Bradyrhizobium diazoefficiens: one gene and its partner. The protein of the gene in region 1 interacts with the protein of each later gene in a pairwise test. Links are inferred from orthologs where the notes say so. Each region holds a gene or a part of one and is shown on either strand. Other genes may lie near its edges.

What was found.
Region 2: the proteins of rho (region 1) and nusG interact in binary tests that used the Escherichia coli proteins (3 or more experiments, as listed by UniProt). The link is inferred for Bradyrhizobium diazoefficiens from one-to-one orthologs.

What each region holds. Positions count from the first base shown.
Region 1 is NZ_JAENXS010000001.1:2,232,021-2,235,251, forward strand. The notes cover bases 111-3,026. They hold rho (transcription termination factor Rho), read left to right. Parts: upstream 111-893; coding sequence 894-2,159; downstream 2,160-3,026. Other genes in these bases: hemJ (protoporphyrinogen oxidase HemJ), read left to right, coding at 202-636; mnmE (tRNA uridine-5-carboxymethylaminomethyl(34) synthesis GTPase MnmE), read left to right, coding at 2,471-3,026. Also shown: more of mnmE, read left to right, coding at 3,027-3,231. UniProt on the Escherichia coli protein: Facilitates transcription termination by a mechanism that involves Rho binding to the nascent RNA, activation of Rho's RNA-dependent ATPase activity, and release of the mRNA from the DNA template.
Region 2 is NZ_JAENXS010000008.1:3,241-6,553, reverse strand. What follows is about bases 85-3,082. They hold nusG (transcription termination/antitermination protein NusG), read right to left. Parts: upstream 1,865-3,082; coding sequence 1,304-1,864; downstream 85-1,303. Other genes in these bases: JJE66_RS37370 (serine hydrolase), read left to right, coding at 2,637-3,082; secE (preprotein translocase subunit SecE), read right to left, coding at 1,864-2,055; rplK (50S ribosomal protein L11), read right to left, coding at 742-1,170; rplA (50S ribosomal protein L1), read right to left, coding at 85-735. In the rest of the region: more of rplA, read right to left, coding at 43-84; more of JJE66_RS37370, read left to right, coding at 3,083-3,313. UniProt on the Escherichia coli protein: Part of the processive rRNA transcription and antitermination complex (rrnTAC). The complex forms an RNA-chaperone ring around the RNA exit tunnel of RNA polymerase (RNAP).

The DNA of each region.
Region 1 (3,231 bases):
TGATGGATGTGAACAAGCGCGGGTGAACCGGCGGATGGAATTGCATGAGTCCAATCCACGGTCACATAGACTCAAACCTTAAGAATCTAAGATTCTTAGATTTAAGAAGGGCGCTCCGGACGGATATGTGTGCAGGTAAGACCTTAACGAGTCCTTACTATCCCCAGCGTTCCCTGAGCTGGGCCAAGCCGGAAGCGAAACATGTTTGAAGACGTCTACCTCTGGATCAAGGCACTGCACGTGATTGCCGTCATCTCGTGGATGGCCGGCATGCTCTATCTGCCGCGGCTGTTCGTCTATCATTGCGAGGCCGAGATCGGCTCGAAGCAGTCGGAAACGTTCAAAGTCATGGAGCGGCGCCTGCTCAAGGCGATCATCAACCCTGCCATGATCGTGACCTGGCTCGCCGGGCTCTACCTCGCCTGGGCCGGTCACTGGTTCAGCTTCGGCTGGCTGCACGTAAAACTGGCACTGGTCCTGGCGATGTCCGCGGTCCACGGCTTTTTTTCCCGCTGGCTCAAGGACTTCGCCGCCGACCGGCGCCCGTACAATCAGAAATTCTTTCGGATTATCAATGAGGTGCCGACCGTTTTGATGATCATCATCGTCATCATGGTGGTCGTGAAGCCGTTCTAGGCAAGATTCTAGGCAACAAACGTGAACGATCGCTCAGCGCTTCGGCTTGCGGAGTGGGAAGCGATTTTCTATATTAGCGATATCCCACCCAACGCAGGCGGATGTGGTTGTGTCCGAGCTTTTTGAAGGCCGGACACCGCATCAGGTTTAAGCCTCTCCGGCGCTCACCTTGCCAGACCTGCGGACCTTACCTTCTCGCGTCCGCATTTCAGAGCCTCCTCGCACCCCTCCCAAGGTTACCCCACAGGACCACCCCAATGCGGGAAATTAAACTCCAGGACCTCAAGTCGAAGACGCCGGCCGAGCTCGTCTCGTTCGCGGAAGAGAACGGGGTCGAGAATGCCAGCACGATGCGCAAGCAGGAGCTGCTGTTCGCGATCCTCAAGCAGCTTGCACTCGCTGAAACCGACATCGTCGGCGAGGGCGTCGTCGAAGTGCTTTCCGACGGCTTCGGCTTTCTCCGCTCGCCCGATGCCAATTATCTGCCGGGCCCGGACGACATCTACGTTTCACCCTCGCAGATCCGCCGCTTCGGCCTGCGCACCGGCGACACCATCGAAGGCCACATCCGCAGCCCGAAAGAGGGCGAGCGCTATTTCGCGCTGCTGAAGGTCAACACGCTCAATTTCGAGGACCCGGAAAAGGCCAAGCACAAGGTCAATTTCGACAACCTCACGCCGCTGTTTCCGAATCAGCGTTTCCGTATGGAACTCGAGGATCCGACGCGAAAAGACTTGTCTGCAAGGGTGATCGACATCGTTGCGCCAATCGGCAAGGGCCAGCGGGCACTGATCGTCGCCCCGCCGCGTACCGGTAAAACCGTGCTGATGCAGAACATCGCGCATTCGATCGCGCACAATCACCCCGAATGCTATCTGATCGTGCTCCTGATCGACGAGCGTCCGGAAGAAGTCACGGACATGCAGCGTTCGGTGAAGGGCGAGGTCGTGTCCTCGACCTTCGACGAGCCGGCGGTGCGTCACGTCCAGGTCGCCGAGATGGTGATCGAGAAAGCAAAACGCCTGGTCGAGCATGGCCGCGACGTCGTGATCCTGCTTGATTCGATCACGCGTCTGGGCCGCGCCTACAACACCGTGGTGCCGTCATCCGGCAAGGTGCTGACCGGCGGTGTCGACGCCAACGCGCTGCAGCGGCCGAAGCGCTTCTTCGGCGCCGCCCGCAACATCGAGGAGGGCGGCTCCCTGACCATCATCGCGACCGCGCTGGTCGATACCGGCAGCCGCATGGACGAAGTCATCTTCGAAGAGTTCAAGGGTACCGGTAACTCCGAGCTGATCCTGGACCGCAAGGTCTCGGACAAGCGGACCTTCCCGGCGATCGATATTTCGCGCTCCGGCACCCGCAAGGAGGAGCTGATTACCGATCCGCTGGTGCTGAAGAAGATGTACGTGCTGCGGCGTATCCTCAACCCGATGGGCACCATGGACGGGATCGACTTCCTGCTCGACAAGCTGCGCTCGACCAAGAGCAACTCGGAGTTCTTCGACTCGATGAATACCTAAGTGCAGTGCAGCAAGACACCAAAGGGCGCCTTCGGGCGCCCTTCTCGTTGTGCGGCTTTGCTGCGGCGAATGTGCAGCATGGTGAGCGTCCAAATCGCGAAGCTGATTTCTTAGTAAGAACTTGATATATCAATGTAACGCTCGACTTTATTCATGGGGCCGGCCCGCGGGTGGCAGAGGTTTGCAGCAAAAGCCGTGTTTGTGCTGCGATGCAATATAACGGTTGCTGCGGGCTGGAACTCACCAACACAGGATCGCGGCCGCCCGGAACGTGAGGTTTGCCTTTTCCTGGCCAGCCGGACAAATAGGCCATGCATCCGCGAGATCAGACCATCTTTGCGCTGTCGTCCGGTCGTCCTCCGAGCGCGATTGCAATGGTGCGCGTCTCGGGTCCGCAAGCTGGCCAAGTGCTGACGACACTCGCGGGCAGGCTGCCGGCACCAAGACAGGCCAGCCGCCGGCTGCTCCGTGATGGTGCGGGCCAGCCGATCGACGATTCGGTCGTGCTCTGGTTTCCGGGGCCGGCCAGCGCGACCGGCGAGGACGTCGCCGAATTGCACGTCCATGGCGGCCGCGCGGTGCTGGCGGCGGTGCTGGCCGCGATTTCTCTAATTCCGAATACGCGAGCGGCTGAGCCGGGCGAGTTCACGCAGCGCGCCTTCGAGAACGGCAAGCTCGATCTCACCGAGGCGGAGGGCCTCGACGATCTCATCCATGCCGACACAGACCGGCAGCGGCGTCAGGCGCTGCGTCAGTTGCAGGGCCTGCTCGGCAACCGCGCCCGCGACTGGCGCGAGCGCATCATCGAGGCCTCGGCACTGATTGAGGCCGGCATCGATTTCTCGGACGAGGGCGACGTGCCCGCCGAGTTGATGGCGCCGGCGGTGCAGGCGATCAAGGCGCTGCATGACGAAATTGCGGATGTGCTTGCGGCACAGGGACAAGCTGAACGCCTGCGTGACGGACTGGTGGTCGCAATCGCCGGTCCGCCGAACGTCGGCAAGTCGACACTGATGAATCAGCTGGCCCGCCGCGAGGTTGCGATTGTCTCGCCCCATGCCGGCACCACCCG
Region 2 (3,313 bases), on another replicon or contig:
CCTCGCCTCATGCAATTTCCAAACCTCTCACCGAGGCAGACCTTAGCCGAGAATGGTGCCCGGCTCGACCTTCACGCCCGGGCCCATCGTCGAGGACACCGCAACGCGCTGGATGTAGGTGCCCTTGGAGCCGGCGGGCTTGGCCTTCGAGACCGCATCCGCGAGCGCCTTGATGTTCTCGACCAGCTTCTCCTCGGAGAACGAGGCCTTGCCGACGCCGGCCTGCAGAATGCCGGCCTTCTCGACGCGGAACTCGACCGAGCCGCCCTTGGCCCCCTTCACCGCACCGGTGACGTCCATGGTCACGGTGCCGATCTTCGGGTTCGGCATCAGGCCGCGCGGGCCGAGCACCTTACCGAGGCGGCCGACCAGCGGCATCATGTCGGGGGTGGCGATACAACGGTCGAAATCGATCGAGCCGTTCTGCACCTTCTCGACCAGGTCTTCGGCACCGACGACGTCGGCACCGGCGGCCTTGGCCTCATCGGCCTTGGCGCCGCGGGCAAACACGCCGACGCGGAGCGTACGGCCGGTGCCGTTCGGCAGGGTTACGACGCCGCGGACCATCTGGTCGGCGTGACGCGGATCGACGCCGAGATTGATCGCGACCTCGATGGTCTCGTCGAACTTCGCTTTCGCGCGTTCCTTGACCATCTTGATGGCGTCCGCGAGCGGGTAAAGCTTTTCGCGGTCAACACCTTCGCGGGCTTTGTTCAAACGCTTTCCGATTGCCATGAGCCCTTACCCCGCCACTTCCAGACCCATCGAACGGGCAGAGCCCTCGACCATCTTCATGGCCGATTCGATGGTGTCGCAATTCAGATCCTTCATCTTCTTCTCGGCGATCTCGCGCACCTGCGCGCGTGTCACCGCACCGGCCTTGTCACGGCCCGGCGCCTTCGAGCCGGACTGGATTTTGGCAGCCTGCTTGAGGAAGAAGGACATCGGAGGGGTCTTCATCTCGAACGTGAACGAACGATCGGCGTAGATCGTGATCACGACGGGGATCGGGGTGTTCTTCTCTTCCTTCTGGGTCTGGGCGTTGAACGCCTTGCAGAACTCCATGATGTTGAGACCGCGCTGACCAAGCGCGGGACCGATCGGGGGCGAAGGATTCGCCGCACCGGCCGGGACCTGAAGCTTCAGGTATCCGGTCACTTTCTTTGCCATGTATCACTCCTGTTGTGCCGGCCTGGGCCAGCGGTTTCAGGTTCGTGGTCTGGGTCGGATGCGGCTGGCAACCGCCCTCTCCCTCCCACGGCCTCTTGTTGCGCGAAGCCTTTCGGCTTCCCGCGTTACCCGATCAGACCTTCTCGACCTGACCGAATTCCAACTCGACCGGCGTGGCGCGACCAAAGATCGACACCGCGACCTTCACGCGCGAGCGCGCCTCGTCGATTTCCTCGACCACACCCGAGAACGAGGCGAACGGACCGTCGGCCACGCGCACGTTCTCGCCGATCTCGAACGACACCGACGCCTTCGGCCGTTCCACACCCTCCTGCACCTGGTGTAGAATCCGCATGGCCTCGGCTTCCGAAATCGGCATCGGCTTGTTTTCCGCACCGAGGAAGCCCGTGACTTTCGGCGTGTTCTTAATCAGATGGAACGCCTCGTCGGTCAGCTTCATCTTCACCAGCACGTAGCCCGGAAAGAACTTGCGCTCGGCATCGATCTTGCGGCCGCGGCGCACTTCAGTGACCTTCTCGGTCGGAACCAGCACCAGCTCGAACAGCTCTTCGAGCCCGCGCTGCTTGGCCTGCTCGCGGATGGATTCGGCGACCTTCTTCTCGAAGTTCGAATAGGCGTGGACGATGTACCAGCGCTTGTCGGTCGATTGGGTTGCAGCGGCTGCTGTTGCCATCAGTGAATGCCCAAAAGGAAGGTGATGAGGTAACGGATGATCTGGTCGGCGGCGAAGAAGAAGATCGAGGCCACGGCGACCATGATGAACACCATTATGGTGGTGATCGTGGTCTCACGACGGGTCGGCCAGGTGACCTTGTTGGTCTCCGAGCGCACTTCCTGCAAGAACTTGAACGGGCTGACTGCCATCGTTTGAGGTCCAACGTCCGTTGACAGACGCGAATGAATTTCAGGGATCCGAACAGCCGCCGTTGGCCCAGCCCTCTGTCTCGAAGGATGAGCCGGAAAACCGGGCTCGATTGTTCGGGGATTTCAAAGCCGCGCCGGAGATCCGCGTCTAACGGGCCGGCTGCGAGTGGGGGGTAGATACTGCGGATGGGGCCAAAGGTCAAGGTGTGGCGGGCCGGGACGTGCGCAGCCGCTTGCCGTGGACCCGATCGGGATCAAGGGCTTAGCCGATCCCCATGAACCACGATTCGAGCTTTCGGCCCGCCGCCGTCCTACCGTTCAATCCTGATTGTCTGGGATTAGCTGGCAGGAGTGGCAGGGCTCGAACCTGCGACCCCCGGTTTTGGAGACCGGTGCTCTACCAATTGAGCTACACTCCTACGGACCCTGCGTCGCCGCGGATCAGGGGCGCTTTCAAGCACAGGGGACGGCTGGATTGCAAGGCCGGAATGCAAGGGTGAAGCGCGCTGGCTTCGCTTGTTTGTACGGCTGCTTCTGGGCCAGAGTTCGTTCCCGATAATAATGTGCCCCCGGGAGTGAACATGACCGCCACAGCCGCCTCTCACGCCGCGATCGCGCCGAAAACCCCGCCTTTGCCTGAGGCCGAGCCGGAGACGTTGGGGCTATCGCGGCCCCGCTTGCAGGCAATGTCGGATGCGTTCAGGCGCGAGATCGACAAGGGAACCGTGCCCGGTGTGACCGTGCTGGTGGCCCGCCGCGGTCAGGTCGGCTGGTTCGAGGCGCTCGGCAAGCAGAGCCCGGCTGGCCCCGCGCCGATGGCGCTTGATTCGATCTTCCGGATCTTCTCGATGACCAAGCCGATCGTCTCGGTCGGCATCATGACGTTGGTCGAGGACGGCCACCTCCTCCTCGGCGATCCCGTTGCCAAATTCATTCCGGAATTCGCCGACCAGAAGGTCGGCGTAGTCAGCGGGGGCAGACTGGAACTGGTTCCACCGAAGCGGCCGATGACGGTGCAGGACCTGCTCCGTCACACCTCGGGTCTCACTTACGAGCACCAGGGCGACGGCCCCGTGCACAAGATCTACCAGGAGTCCCGCGTCCGCAGCCGCAAGATCACCAATGCCGAGCACGCCGCGCTGGTGGCGAGCTTCCCGCTGGTCTGCCACCCCGGCGACGAGTTCAACTACAGCCGCTCCACCGACATCCTCGGCCGCATCATCGAAATCATCAGCGGCAAATCGCTCGGCGCCTTCCT